2 regions of the Neobacillus sp. K501 genome follow, and region 1 is predicted to be linked to the other one. Evidence: a T-box and tRNA genes for the amino acid it is inferred to sense, from the RefSeq annotation. Region 1 holds a T-box; the other holds one or more tRNA genes.
The links. A T-box is a leader RNA that pairs with one kind of tRNA and senses whether it is charged. The one in region 1 lies ahead of argS (arginine--tRNA ligase), so its partner is inferred to be a tRNA-Arg.
Positions count from the first base shown of each region.

Region 2: it has a tRNA-Arg gene. The T-box ahead of argS (arginine--tRNA ligase) is inferred to sense a tRNA for this amino acid. The anticodon was not compared.

Region 1 covers NZ_JBSLYA010000020.1:19,805-27,561, reverse strand. The annotation lists T-box leader at 1-199, shown strand, start outside; gene ACWM35_RS24675 (sodium-dependent transporter) at 262-1,602, shown strand; gene ACWM35_RS24670 (small, acid-soluble spore protein, alpha/beta type) at 1,638-1,892, opposite strand; T-box leader at 1,995-2,203, shown strand; gene argS (arginine--tRNA ligase) at 2,252-3,946, shown strand; gene ACWM35_RS24660 (DinB family protein) at 4,023-4,490, shown strand; gene ACWM35_RS24655 (NupC/NupG family nucleoside CNT transporter) at 4,748-5,929, shown strand; gene ACWM35_RS24650 (DedA family protein) at 5,952-6,548, opposite strand; gene ACWM35_RS24645 (FtsW/RodA/SpoVE family cell cycle protein) at 6,953-7,757, opposite strand, start outside.
Region 2 covers NZ_JBSLYA010000009.1:99,377-107,133, forward strand. The annotation lists gene ACWM35_RS19115 (gluconeogenesis factor YvcK family protein) at 1-656, shown strand, start outside; gene whiA (DNA-binding protein WhiA) at 691-1,641, shown strand; gene ACWM35_RS19125 (HPr family phosphocarrier protein) at 1,669-1,926, shown strand; gene clpP (ATP-dependent Clp endopeptidase proteolytic subunit ClpP) at 2,222-2,824, opposite strand; tRNA gene ACWM35_RS19135 (tRNA-Arg) at 3,028-3,099, shown strand; gene rpoN (RNA polymerase factor sigma-54) at 3,200-4,528, shown strand; gene ACWM35_RS19145 (glutaredoxin family protein) at 4,541-4,798, shown strand; gene ACWM35_RS19150 (sugar-binding transcriptional regulator) at 4,932-5,954, shown strand; gene gap (type I glyceraldehyde-3-phosphate dehydrogenase) at 6,007-7,014, shown strand; gene ACWM35_RS19160 (phosphoglycerate kinase) at 7,158-7,757, shown strand, end outside.

The DNA of each region.
Region 1 (7,757 bases):
AGTAGTCTTTTTATCCCTGTTTCAAGAGAGCTAGTGGTGGTGGAAACTAGTACATATAAAAAGATGAATTTCGTTCCTGGAGTATCTTTTTCGACCTTTGGAAGGGAAAGACGGTTTGTCTCGATAACGACAATCAAGTGGAGAATACGTAACTATGTTCTCAATTAGGGTGGTACCGCGATATCAAGTCGTCCCTGCATTTAGATGCAGGGGCGGCTTTTTTATTTCATCAAGAAACGCATTATGAAAGGAGTTAAGATTTTGAACAGTAAAGAACAGTGGTCATCAAAGATTGGTTTTATTTTGGCAGCAGCAGGGTCTGCAATAGGACTTGGGGCGATATGGAAGTTCCCTTACATCGCTGGAATAAGTGGAGGAGGAGCCTTCTTTTTTATCTTTATCCTGTTTACTTTGTTTTTGGGCCTACCATTACTCATGGCCGAATTTATTATTGGACGAAAAACACAAAAGAATGCCATCGAGGCCTATAAGGATATTGCTCCGAATGGAAAATGGCACTGGATTGGTTATTTAGGAATTGTCACCTGCTTTATTTTGCTATCTTTTTATAGTGTGGTTGGCGGTTGGATTATCAGTTACTTATGGAAGGCTGTTTCCGGACAATTGGGTGGGCTCGATCAGGCGCAATATGCGGAGTTATTCGGTGCAACCATCTCGAATCCATCTATTAGTGTATCAGCGCAGTTTATCTTCCTACTCTTAACCATTATTGTCGTTGCGAAAGGTGTTCAGCAAGGGATTGAAAAAACAAGTCAAATTATGATGCCGATATTATTCATCCTTTTTATCGTCCTGATTGTTCGGTCCTTGACGCTCGAAAACGCAATGGAGGGTGTCAGCTTTTTATTTAAGCCTGATTTCGGACAAATTACACCGGAAACGATTCTTTTTGCATTAGGACAATCGTTCTTCACGTTAAGTGTCGGTGTTTCCGTTATGGTTACGTACAGCTCATATCTATCAAAGGAAGAAAGTTTATTTCGCTCTGCCTTTTCGATCGTAGGATTAAATATCATCATTATTGTATTGGCAGGGCTGGCGATTTTCCCAGCGGTATTCTCCTTCGGTTTAAAACCAGATGCAGGTCCTGTTTTACTTTTCAATGTTCTGCCGAATGTATTTAATCAAATGGCGTTTGGGATGTTCTTTTTTGCCGCCTTCTTAATTCTATTTTTGTTTGCTGCCTTGACGTCAGCTTTTTCGATGCTAGAAATTATTGTATCTGTGATTTCGAAGGGTGACGATAAGAAGCGAGCAAAATGGTCCTGGATTATCGGAATCGCAATCTTTATTTTCGGTATTCCTTCTGCCCTTTCTTATGGAGTGTTAAGTGATGTTTTGATATTTGGGAAGTCGATCTTTGATGCTGCTGATTATTTGGTAAGTAATGTATTGATGCCGATTGGCGCGTTGCTCATTGCGATTTTTGTTCCAATGAAATTGAAGAAATCAGCTTTATATGAAGAGTTATCTTTAGGTGGAGGCTTTCCTTTAGCTTTATTCCGGATTTGGTTTTTCCTGATTCGTTATGTAGCACCAATTGCGATTTTGTTTGTCAGTTATCACGTGATAAAAGGTTAAATAAGGAGGGGACCCACAGAAAAGGTCCCCCTGATTTAACGATTTTTCATCATATTTTCCTGAGCCATTTTAACAAGCTCGCGGACCATACTGCCACCTAGGCGTCCGCCGACTTTGCCTGCTTGCTCTGAGGTGAGCTGTCCGTTGTAGCCTTTTTTCAATGGAACGCCGACTTCTGCAGCTGCTTCAAATTTGGCATTCTCCGGGCTCTGGGTATGGGCAACCTTTGCCTTTAGTTCATCTAATCCTCGTCTTGCTTCGGGAACGAGGATTTTATTCCTTCTCGCCATGAAATCCCTCCTTTACGGTTAGGATTTCCTCAATTGAAAAAATAATCAGCAATGACTAGATTAATCCTTTTTTATCCAGTATAATTACTGTTAATTAATGAGATAAAATCAATGAAAAAGAGAGTAGTTTTCTGGGAAGTCCAAGCGAGTCAGGGATAGTGGGAGCCTGATACGAAGCAGAAAATGAAGCGCACTTTTGAGATGCCCGCCTGAAATTAAGTAGGGTGTGCCGGAGAATTCTCCGTTAACAAATTTGAGCTGGTTCTGATGAACAAGTAGAGTGGTACCGCGAGTTAACTCTCGTCTCTTCCTATAGAGACGGGAGTTTTTTGTTTTTTAAAAAAAGGGAGGTCTAAAAAATGAACTTTAAAAAAGAGCTTGCCGAAATTTTATTTGAAATCCTTGATCAGGAAATGAAGGTTGAGGAACTAGAGCTATTCATTGAAAAACCTAAAAACCAAGCTCATGGGGATTTAGCTTTTCCGTGTTTCAGTTTAGCCAAGGTAAAAAGAAAATCACCTAACATAATTGCACAAGAACTAAGCGAAAAAATACAATCTCCAACCTTTGAGAAGATTGAAGTAATCGGAGCGTATCTTAATTTCTTCTTAAATAAAAAACTGGTTGCAGAACAAGTGATCAATGAAATTGTCACGAAAAAAGATCAGTATGGGGCATTGAATATTGGCCAGAACCGTAATGTCACCATTGACATGTCGTCCCCGAATATCGCGAAGCCATTTTCAATGGGACACTTGCGCTCAACAGTTATCGGTAACGCGCTTGCACGAATCGTAGAAAAATGTGGTTATACCCCAATTAAGATCAACCATCTTGGCGACTGGGGCACCCAATTTGGAAAGTTGATCACAGCCTATAAACTATGGGGCGATGCTGAGAAGGTAAAACAAAATCCGATAAAAGAATTGCTGACCCTGTATATTAAGTTTCATGAGGAAGCAGAACATGATCCACAGCTAGAAGATGAGGGCCGGAGCTGGTTTAAACGACTAGAGGATGGCGATGAGGAAGCCTTATCATTATGGCAATGGTTCCGTGATGAATCGTTAAAAGAATTCTCGAGCATCTATGAATTAATGGGTGTGGAATTTGATTCCTATAATGGTGAGGCCTTTTACAACGACAAAATGGACCGGGTCATCGACCTGCTTGAAGAGAAGCAATTGCTTGTGGAATCCGACCAGGCCCAGGTGGTGGAATTAACAGAGAAGGAACTGCCGCCATGTCTAATTAAGAAATCAGACGGTGCTACCTTGTATGCTACTCGTGACCTAGCAGCAGCACTATACCGTAAAGAAAATTATGACTTTGATTTATCTTTATATGTGGTCGGGCATGAACAAAGTCTTCATTTTAAACAGTTAATCGCGGTATTGGCAAAAATGGGCTATGCTTGGGCGGAGAAAATGGTTCACGTTCCCTTTGGGATGATGCTGAAAGATGGAAAGAAAATGTCGACCAGAAAAGGCAAAGTGGTTTTACTTGAGGAAGTATTAAGCGAATCGATTGCCATGGCTAGACATAATATTGAAGAGAAAAATCCAAACCTTTCGAACAAAGATGAAGTCGCGAAGCAGGTTGGAGTCGGAGCAGTCATGTTCCATGATTTAAAAAATTATCGGATGAATGATATCGAGTTTTCACTAGAGGAAATGCTGCGCTTCGAGGGAGAAACCGGTCCATATGTTCAATATAGCTATGCTCGTGCCTGCTCGATTTTACGAAAGGCGGAATGGAACTTAGAGACAGCAGTAAAAGACTATCCTATCTCATGGGAAAAAGAGTGGAAGGTTGTCAGCTTGTTAATGGAATTTACGAAGGCAACGAAGAAAGCCTTAGAGCAATATGATCCTTCGCAAATCGCAAAGTATATTGTTGACCTCGCCCAAGCATTCAATAAGTATTACGGAGAAGTGAAAATTCTTGAAGATAGTGCCGGGAAGCAGGCACGTTTAGCTCTTGTTTATTCCGTAACGGTTGTTTTAAAAGAAGGCTTACGATTATTGGGGATTGAAGCACCTGAGGAAATGTAATCTGATTATTCAAAAATGGCTGATTTTGATATACAATAATCTGGTACGAGTAGAAAAAAATGGGGAGGTTTACGAATTGAGCGAATTATTGTTTAAAAAGATTGAGCTGACAAGGGATTTCTTTCTGAAAAATATTGCTGGATTAGAGGAGGGAATCAGCGAAATACAGCCAGAGGGCTTTAACAACAATATTCATTGGCATATTGGCCATGTGTTGACAACAGCAGAGCAATTCATGTTCGGATTCCCAAAAAAATCAACAAATTTACCAGAAAACTATTTAGCGTTGTTTGGATCAGGAACAAAACCAGCTGATTGGCAAGGGGAAGTTCCATCTGTATCCGAATTAACCACTCAGTTAAAGGAACAATTGAATAGAATTAAAGAAATACCAGCTGATAGTTTTAGCGCAAAGCTGAAAACACCGTTCCTTGGTCAGGAAAGCTTTGGTGAACTCACTAACTTTGCGTTTATGCATGAGGCTCTCCATATGGGACAAATTAAAGCCATGAAGAGTGTTATTCAAGCGGTTCAAGCAAAATAATCAAATATATAATGAAGTTTTTTACTTAGAGATTAGCGATGCTAATCTCTTTTTTTTGACTAATGAAAATGGCGTTGGTGAAAATAATATGGAAAAATAGCGAAAAGCCTGAATAATGCTACTTATCCTGGATTCATTGACACACAAATGGAGGAATTTTATAATCAACTTTGTGTTTGAAAACGCTGTCGATATTTGTCGGAAAATATAAAAATATCATCTTTGTGAATGGACAACTAGAAAAGGAGAGGAAAGGTTTGAAATATATTTTATTTGTGGCAGCATTAGTCGTCATCTTTTTGCTTGCCTTTATCGTTAGTAACAATAAAAAAGGGATAAAAATGAAACCGCTTATCACCATGCTGTTGTTACAGCTTGTTTTTGCGTTCGTACTGCTTAATACGGAAATTGGATTCGTTATTATTAAAGCGATTTCTGGGTTGTTTGATCATTTACTAAGCTATGCAGCAGAAGGAATAAACTTTGTCTTCGGCGGAATGGCAAACGAAGGAACAGGACCATTTTTTATCAATGTACTTCTTCCAATTGTCTTTATTTCTGTCCTGATTGGGATTGCTCAATATATCAAAGTCTTACCGATTATTATTCGCTTTCTTGGGATTGTCTTAAGTAAGGTAAATGGCTTAGGAAAGTTAGAATCCTATAATGCCGTTGCATCTGCTGTTTTTGGTCAATCTGAAGTGTTTATCTCTGTAAAAAAACAACTTCCGTTTATTCCTAAACATCGACTTTATACTTTATGTACTTCAGCCATGTCAACGGTTTCTGCCTCCATCCTCGGAGCCTATATGACGATGATTGATCCGAAATATGTTATTACCGCACTTGTATTGAACTTATTTGGCGGATTTATGATTGCCAATGTGATTAACCCATATGAGGTATCCGAAGAAGAAGATATCATTGATATTCAAGAAGCTGAAAAGCAAACTTTCTTTGAGGTTTTAGGTGAATACATTCTCGATGGGTTTAAGGTTGCGATTATTGTTGGAGCGATGCTTATCGGTTTTGTTGCGTTAATCAGCATGATTAACCATGTGTTTGAAGCCATTTTCGGAATCAGCTTTCAAATGGTTCTTGGTTACGTTTTTGCTCCATTTGCATTTATTATTGGGGTGCCTGGTGCTGAAGTGGTTAAGGCTGGTACAATCATGGCAACGAAATTATTATCTAATGAATTTGTCGCGATGATGGATTTGGCCAAAATCACAGATTCATTATCTAACAGAACGGTTGGAATTATTTCCGTATTCCTAGTATCGTTCGCAAACTTCTCTTCCATTGGAATTATCACTGGCGCGGTAAAAGGACTGCACGAGAAGCAAGGAAATGTTGTAGCTAAGTTTGGTTTGAAATTATTATATGGTGCAACGCTCGTAAGCTTATTAACCGCAGCGATCACGAGTGTTATGATCTAAATTAGTAAAAAAATCAACCACTCTAGTCAGTGGTTGATTTTTTTGTTCTCTTTACTAAATAGTAGATGACGCCAAGAAGGACAGCGCCAATTATGATTGGCATTGTGTATTGCTTCGCGTATTCTTCAATATGCGACCAGTTATCACCTAACATATGACCTAAATAAAGAAAAAGAATCGTCCATGGGATGATCGCCGCTACCGTATAAATTGTAAATTTTGTGGCAGACATTTTGGATATTCCTGCTGGAATCGAGATCGCATGTCGGACGACGGGAATGAAACGAGCAAAGAAAATGACGCCGCCTCCATATTTCCTAAACCAAAGCTCAGACATATCAATTTGTTTTTTCTTAATAAAAACATACTTCCCGAATTTTTCTAAGAAAGGGCGTCCGCCATAATATCCAGCCCAGTAAAGGAATAATTGGGCAAAGGTACCTCCGATTGTCCCTGCAATAATCGCTCCAGGATAGCCGATAGTTCCTTGTGAAATCATATAACCGCCATAGCCTAAAACAATTTCACTAGGGATGATCTCGATCATTAACCCGATCGCAATCCCGAAATAACCTAAATCTGATAAAAACTCTAAAACAGAGAAAATAAACTCCTTCATATGTCACCTTCACTTATGTAAATATTTCACTTTATTTAGTTTATACTAGTTCACTATGAAAGAAAAACAATATCCTAATTTTTCAAGGAAAAGACAACGAGGTTGCCCCCGCTGCCTTGCATTTTTTATAGGAAAAGAAAGAAAATTTAACTTCGAGAATTGTCTAGCTCCAGCGCCTAGGGGCTCGGGTCATAAGCTTGTCTAGTTTCGGCTTCTTGGGACTCGAGTCGTAAGCCGCCCACTGAATGAAGGCAAAAAGCGCCTTCTTTCAGTGTTCGTCTTACGCCTGCGTCCCAGGGCAGTCGCCTCCACTTTTCGTTCAATCCGTCAAGAAGGTTAAAAAGCAACCTTCTCGCCGGCTCGTCTTATGCCTGTCGCCCCTGACCAAGGCGCTTGCGCTTTTCTTATGAACTTATGGAATTGTCTGAAGAAAACATGTAATTTCGATGATGATAGCGAATGCTGTAAACAATCCCCATGGCAAACATATTCCCCATAAGAGAGCTCCCCCCATAGCTAATAAATGGCAACGGGATTCCCGTGATTGGCAGAACCTGAATGGTCATCCCGACATTTTGAAAGACGTGGAACGTAATCATACTGATAACCCCTGTACATACATATGTATTAAATGGATCGTTTGTATCTAAGGCAGTTTTGATTAAATGATAAATTAATAGAAAGAATAGCCCAATAACAACGCTGCCTCCGACAAAACCATATTCTTCACCGATGATACTGAAAATGAAGTCTGTATGACCTTCTGGGACATATACCTCACTATTACTGAACCCCTTACCAGTTAACATACCGGAACCAATGGCACTTAAGGATTTCAATAAATGGTAGCCTGCGTTGCTTTGATGGTTAACCGGATCGAGCCAAGAATAGATCCGATTAAATTGATAGGTATCAACATATTTTTCAAGTAACTCAGGTTTGGTGAGGACAAGATAGATAATGCTTGCGGCAATGGAAACTCCAAAGGCGAATACCGGGAAGATAATCCGCCATGATATTCCGGAAACTAAGATAAAGCCTATTAATATCGAAATGAATACAAGGGAGGTTCCTAAATCCGGCTGCTTCATGATCAGCGCAAGCGGGACAGCGGTGGTCACCCCAAATTTTAATAAAAGCAGAAAGTCTGATTTGAGGGTCTTCTCTAAATGTTTTTCTTGATGGGTGGTAGCAACTCGGCTAAGTGCA
Region 2 (7,757 bases), on a different contig from region 1:
ATGCCATTCAAGAAATGAGTAAGGTATTGAATGTGAATGGCAAAGTATTGCCTGCTGCCAATCAAAGTGTTGTTCTGCATGCCGAGATGGAGGATGGAACGGTCGTATCCGGTGAGTCAAAAATCCCGTATTCTGGCAAAAAAATTAAAAAGGTCTTTTTAACTCCAGGACTCATCCGCCCGCTTCCAGAATCGATTCAAGCGATCAGGCAAGCGGATTTAATTATCATTGGGCCTGGTAGTTTATATACGAGTGTGCTCCCTAATCTATTAGTACCAAGGCTGGGAGAAGAAGTCAGCCGTTCGCAAGCGAAAAAGGTTTACATTTGTAATTTAATGACCCAAGCAGGTGAAACCCATGGGTATACAGCGAGCGATCATGTCCAAGCGCTGTATGATCACATGAGTGGTGCTTTTATAGATACGATTCTTGTTAATGACAAAGAAATTCCAGAGGATATTCAACTCCGTTACAATGAAGAATTAGCGGATCCGGTTAAATATGATTTGCCGCGCATTTTTGAACTCGGTCTTGAAGTGGTTCATGCCGATATTGCAATTCAGGAAAACGGCGCACTAAGACATGATCCAAAAAAGGTGGCAAAAATATTATACAATTTGCTAATTGATGAAACCAAAAAGCGATATGAAGCGTAATAATAGGAGTTATATTATATAAGGGGGTGAAGGGATGTCTTTCGCTTCGGAAACGAAAAAAGAATTGACGAATTTAGACGTGAAATCATGCTGTATTCACTCAGAGCTCTCCGCCCTTATTAGGATGAATGGTTCTCTTTCCTTTTCCAACCGTAAGTTAATTGTAGATATTCAAACGGAAAATGCAGCCATTGCCCGTCGAATTTATACGTTAATTAAAAAATGCTATGACGTATCCGTTGAACTGCTTGTTCGAAAGAAAATGAGATTAAAAAAGAACAATGTTTATATAGTACGTTTGTCACAGCAAGCAAAGGAAATTCTCGAGGATATGAAAATCCTTGGTGAAGGATTTACCTTCATCCATGATATTTCAAGTGATTTGATAAAGAAGAAATGTTGTAAGCGTTCTTATTTGCGTGGTGCCTTTTTAGCAGGAGGTTCTGTGAATAATCCAGAAACATCCTCTTATCATTTGGAAATTGCTTCGCTTTATAAAGAACATAATGATTCTTTATGCGAATTAATGAATACATTTGGCCTGAATAGTAAAACGCTTGAGCGGAAAAAGGGCTATATTACTTACTTAAAAGAAGCGGAGAAGATTACCGAATTTCTTAATATTATAGGAGCTGTCAATGCCCTGTTGCGGTTCGAGGATGTTCGAATTGTACGAGATATGCGAAATTCTGTTAATCGACTCGTTAATTGTGAAACAGCGAACTTAAATAAAACAATTGGTGCCTCAATCAGGCAGGTTGAAAACATTCGTTATATTAATGACACTGTTGGTCTGCAGATTTTACCTGATAAATTAAGAGAAATTGCCGAACTTCGATTGAATTATACCGATGTAACACTGAAGGAACTAGGAGAGATGGTATCCGGTGGGACGATTAGTAAGTCAGGGATTAATCATCGATTAAGAAAAATTGATGAAATCGCAGAGAAATTACGTATGGGTGAAATAGTTACAAGAAAATAGAAAAGATACTTATAGGAGGATTATGTGATGGTGGAGAAACAGGTAGAAGTAAAGTTGAAAACAGGTCTTCAAGCACGCCCTGCTGCATTATTTGTACAGGAAGCAAATCGATTTTCAGCTGATATTTTTCTTGAGAAGGACGGGAAAAAAGTCAACGCAAAAAGTATTATGGGGTTAATGAGTTTGGCAATCGGCTCAGGAGTCGCTGTTAATATTATCGCAGTCGGTGATGATGAGGAAAATGCCATCGCAGCATTGTCTGATTTTGTTCAAAAGGACAATTAATATGAGGGTTTGGCTTAAATCGCCAAACCTTTTTATTTTCAATAGTCACAGCAGGACGGGCTGGAGTGACTGAAATATGAAAAAGAGAGGTAGTCCGGTCACAGCAGAAGGGCTGGAGTTACCGAAATGTGAAAAAGAGAGGTAGTCCGGTCACAGCAGAAGGGCTGGAGTGCCCGAAATATGAAAATGAGAGGTAATCCGGTCACAGCAGAAGGTCTGGTGTTAAAGATTTTGAACGGCTGCTGAATTTAAATAAAAAACAGCCGGATTTTAACCGGCTGCTCTAAACTTCTAATTATTTTTTCTTTTCTTCAAGATTGTTACGTGAGATGATGGTGTCGATGAGACCATATTCTTTAGCCCGTTCCGCAGTCATAAAATTATCGCGGTCTGTATCTTTTGAGATTACTTCTAGTGGTTGACCAGTACGTTCAGCTAAGATACCGTTTAATTTTTCACGAAGGAATAAAATGCGTTTAGCTGCAATTTCAATTTCAGTTGCCTGTCCTTGTGCACCGCCAAGTGGCTGATGAATCATAACTTCGGCGTTTGGAAGGGCAAAGCGCTTTCCTTTTTCACCAGCTGCTAGTAAGAATGCTCCCATAGAAGCAGCCATACCGATACAAACAGTAGATACTTGAGGTTTAATATATTGCATAGTATCATAAATGGCCATTCCAGCTGTAATGCTTCCGCCAGGGCTGTTGATATAAAGGGTAATATCCTTTTCTGGATTTTCCGCTTCAAGGAAAAGTAATTGGGCTACAATCGAGTTAGCTACATTATCGTCAATCGCACTGCCTAGCATGATGATGCGGTCTTTTAACAAACGTGAATAAATGTCATAGGCACGCTCGCCCCGGTTTGTTTGTTCGATGACTGTAGGGATCAAATTCATTTTTCTTCCTCCTTAAGGTATGAAAGATTTAATATGTATAGTTAATGATACACTGATGGTCAATTAAGGTCAAACATTTCGTTTTAAATTTGTTCGACAACTTTCCCTTCATCATCATAACCAAATGGAATGATTTTAAAACGTAAACGCTCTTGCAAAGATTCTTAAACTATCATATAATATTAAAGTCGCATACGATATATGCGCTCGTGGTGCAACGGATAGCACGTAAGATTCCGGTTCTTAAAATGGGGGTTCGATTCCCTCCGAGCGCGTCATCTAAAACCCTCTGTTCAAAGTAACAGGGGGTTTTTATTTTTTACCATACACCAATTCACTTCTATCATGTAAAATAGAGCAAGGGGGGATTGGAGAATGGAATTAAAAGCAGGTTTATGGCAGCAGCAAACGTTAAAGTTAGTCATGACTCAGGAGCTGACGCAGGCGATTGCACTTTTACAGTATTCTACTCAAGAGTTGACTTCTTTTCTGGAAAATAAAGCGCTTGAAAATCCCCTATTGCAGGTCGAAAATAAAAATATTAAACCCATTAACCCGTTAATTGATCGTAATCGTCGGGGGAGAAAACAGACAAAAACGGAAAATGAGTGGATTGAGCAGATAGCGGCAAAGTCAGCCACGTTTGAGGAGCATTTAATCAGTCAGCTAAAAATCAATAGTTTTTCAGATGAGCAACTAAGGGTTATCAGGCATTTAATTGATAATCTGGATGAAAACGGTTACTTAGTTTGTCATTCGGATGAAATATCTGCTAGATTAGGTGTATCGGTGGATTTAGTGGAGGATTGTATTATTGTTATTCAAACGTTAGAACCAGCAGGGATAGGGGCTCGAAATCTACAGGAATGCTTATTAATCCAAGTGGAACGCGAAAATCTGGCGAATGGTTTAGCGATAACGATTCTTACGGATTACTTTATTCCCTTTGCCGAAAAGAAATGGAAGTCGATTGCCAAGGAGCTTCAGGTGTCGTTAAAGGAAATTCAAGAAGTTTTTGATCGAATGCAGCGATTAAATCCTCGTCCAGGTGCGTTATTTACGCATGAAGATACGTCGTACATTACTCCAGATGCGATTGTTGAACGGTCTGAGGAAGGACTAATCGTTCGAATTTGTGATGATTTTTTACCGAAGCTTCACTTTAATGATCAGTATTATCGTCAATTTACCACTAGCAAAGACCAGCAAACTGGCCGTTTTTTGCAGGAGAAAGTACAAGATTATCAGTGGATTATGAAAAGTATTGAACAAAGAAAAGAAACTCTTATTAGGGTTGTTTCGAAAATAGTTGATAAGCAGCCTGAGTTTTTTTATAAAGGGCCGAAATATTTAGCGCCAATGACAATGAAGGAAATTGCCGTCGAGTTGGAAATACATGAATCAACCGTTAGCCGTGCCGTGAAAGATAAATATGTCCAAACGCCAATTGGCACATTCGCATTAAAATCCTTTTTTACAAGTACGATTCAAACGACAGCAAATGAAAATACTTCTTCAAGTCAGGTGAAGAATACGATTGCGAGCTTAATTAAAAATGAAAATAAACAAAGCCCATTATCAGATCAGGAAATTGTCGAACGATTAAAGACAAGTGAAGGAATGGTGATTTCGAGGCGGACGGTTGCTAAATATCGTGATCAGCTTGGTATCCCATCTTCTTCAAAAAGAAAACGGTTTGATTGAAAGGAATAAACGATGTCTCAGCCAATAATCACGTTATATACAAGAAATCGCTGCTCATTATGCGATAAGGCAAAGAACTCAATCTTAGAGTTAAAACAACAGTGGGATTTTACACTGGAAGAAATCGATATTGAACAAAGTGATGAATTAACGGAGCTTTATGGAATCATGATCCCAGTGGTTCATATCGATGGGGAAGAGGTTGCTTTTGGAATTATTAACAAATTGGACATAAGTAACCGTTTACAAGAAAAAATCGAAAACATATAAGTTGAAATAGGTTTTTACTCCTGTTAAAATAAAAATTGTAGCAGGGGTGATTTTTTTTAGCGAAGGTGGGACATAATTTGTCTAGGGTGGACATTTTGTGACCAACTGCATATTATAAAAGGAGCATGGAATCATGCAATCATTTATTGATATCCAAAAAAGATTATTACCTGATCTCCTTCAAGTGTTACATAAACGATATTCTATCCTAAGGCATATCGGATTTATGCAGCCTGTTGGCAGAAGGAGTCTTGCTGCTAGCCTTGGATTGACTGAACGGGTTCTCAGAAGCGAGGTTGACTTTTTAAAGGATCAAAACCTCATTTACATCAATAATATTGGAATGAGTTTAACATCCGAAGGGAAGTATTTGCTTGAGGATTTGGAAGGTTTAATCCGGGAGTTAAAGGGCATTGACGTGATGGAGCTGGAATTGAAACACCGCCTGGGTATTCGTAAGGTTGTGATTGTTTCCGGTGATAGTGATGAATCCCCGATGGTAAAAAACGAACTTGGTAAGGCAAGTGCGCTTTGCATGAAAAAATATCTGACAGGGAAAAATATTATTGCTGTAACTGGCGGTTCCACGATGGCAGCTGTCGCTGAAGAGCTCACACCTGAACTTGGTAAAAAAGAATTACTCTTTGTACCAGCACGTGGTGGAATTGGCGAAGATGTACATAATCAAGCAAATACTATTAGCTCGATTATGTCGAAAAACACCCATTCTAAACATCGAGTTTTTTATGTTCCTGATCAGGTTAGTACAGAGATTTATCAGTCTCTAATTAAAGAGCCTGACATTCATGAGGTATTAAGCTTGATCAAATCGGCAAGCATGGTTCTTCATGGAATTGGGGATGCTATTACAATGGCTGAAAGAAGGAAATCACGGCCAGAGATCCTGCAAAAGTTAGAGGAAGATCATGCAGTAGGTGAGGCTTTTGGTTACTATTTTAATGAAGAAGGCGATATTGTCCACAAGGTACTAACCATTGGACTTCAATTGGAGGACCTTGAGCAGATTCCGAATGTGATCGCTGTAGCAGGTGGTCATTCTAAAGCAAAAGCAATTCGAGCTTATATGAAACAAGCACCCGCATCAACCATTTTGATCACCGATGAAGGCGCAGCAAGAAAGTTACTAAAAGGGTAAAACCTTTTTAAATAAAAATAACCTTTTTTTGAAAACAAGGAGGAAATTTATTATGACAGTAAAAGTTGGTATTAACGGATTTGGTCGTATTGGCCGTAACGTATTCCGCGCGGCATTAAATAGTTCAAATGTGGAAATTGTTGCAATTAACGATTTAACAGATGCAAATATGCTTGCACATCTACTTAAATATGATACTGTTCACGGAACTCTTCAAGAGGACGTTAAGGTTGATGGTGAATATTTAGTTGTTGGCGATTTTAAAGTAAAAGTTCTTGCTGAGCGCGATCCAGCTCAACTTGGATGGGGCGACCTTGGTGTTGAGGTAGTTGTTGAATCAACTGGCCGTTTCACAAAGCGTGAAGATGCAGCGAAACACCTTGAAGCAGGAGCTAAAAAGGTTATCATTTCTGCTCCAGCATCAAACGAAGATATCACAATTGTTATGGGTGTTAACGAAGATAAGTACGATGCAGCTAACCACCATGTATTATCTAACGCATCTTGTACAACAAACTGTCTTGCACCGTTTGCAAAAGTTCTTAACGACAACTTCGGAATTAGACGCGGTATGATGACAACTGTTCACTCATATACAAACGACCAACAAATCCTTGACTTACCACATAAGGACTACCGTCGTGCACGTGCAGCAGCAGAAAACATGATCCCTACTTCTACTGGTGCAGCGAAAGCAGTTTCTCTAGTTCTTCCTGAACTTAAAGGTAAGTTAAACGGTATGGCAATGCGTGTTCCAACTCCAAACGTTTCTGTAGTTGACTTAGTTGCTGAATTAGAAAAGAATGTAACTGCTGAAGAAATCAATGCAGCATTAAAAGCAGCGGCTGAAGGTCCATTAAAAGGAATTTTAGAATATACTGAACTTCCATTAGTGTCTAGCGACTACAATGGCAGCACAGCATCTTCTACAATCGATGCTTTATCAACAATGGTTATGGAAGGCAACATGGTAAAAGTATTATCTTGGTACGATAACGAAGTTGGTTACTCTAACCGTGTAGTTGACCTTGTTGATTACATCGCTTCAAAAGGACTTTAATCCTAATATTCATTATCATTTGGACACGATTGGCAAATTTACCATCGGACCGCTATAATGATAATTGGTGTTGAAAAGGGGAGCGGGGAAGATTCCCCCTCTCCTTTTTTTTGAGTTTTATCTACATTTAGGAGGCTCGTCACATGAATAAGAAATCATTAAAAGATGTTGATGTTAAAGGAAAACGCGTTTTTTGCCGTGTGGATTTTAACGTTCCAATGCAGGATGGGAAAATTACGGATGAAACAAGAATTCGCGCTGCACTTCCTACCATTCAATACTTAATCGATCAGGGTGCAAAAGTAATTTTAGCAAGTCATTTTGGACGTCCAAAAGGTAAAGTGGTTGAGGAAATGCGTTTAACTCCAGTTGGTGTAAAGCTTTCTGAACTCCTTGGTAAAGAAGTGAAAAAAGCGGATGAAGCGTATGGAGATTCTGTTAACGCACTAATTGAATCAATGAGTGAAGGCGATGTCCTTCTATTAGAAAATGTTCGTTTTTACCCAGGCGAAGAAAAGAACGATTCAGAACTTGCTAAAGCATTTGCTGAGCTGGCTGATGTATATGTTAACGATGCTTTCGGAGCAGCGCACCGTGCGCATGCTTCAACGGAAGGTATTGCTCACCATCTTCCTGCTGTGTCAGGTCTTTTAATGGAAAAAGAATTGGATGTATTAGGTAAAGCTCTATCCAATCCAGAGCGTCCGTTTACGGCCATCATTGGTGGTGCGAAAGTAAAAGAC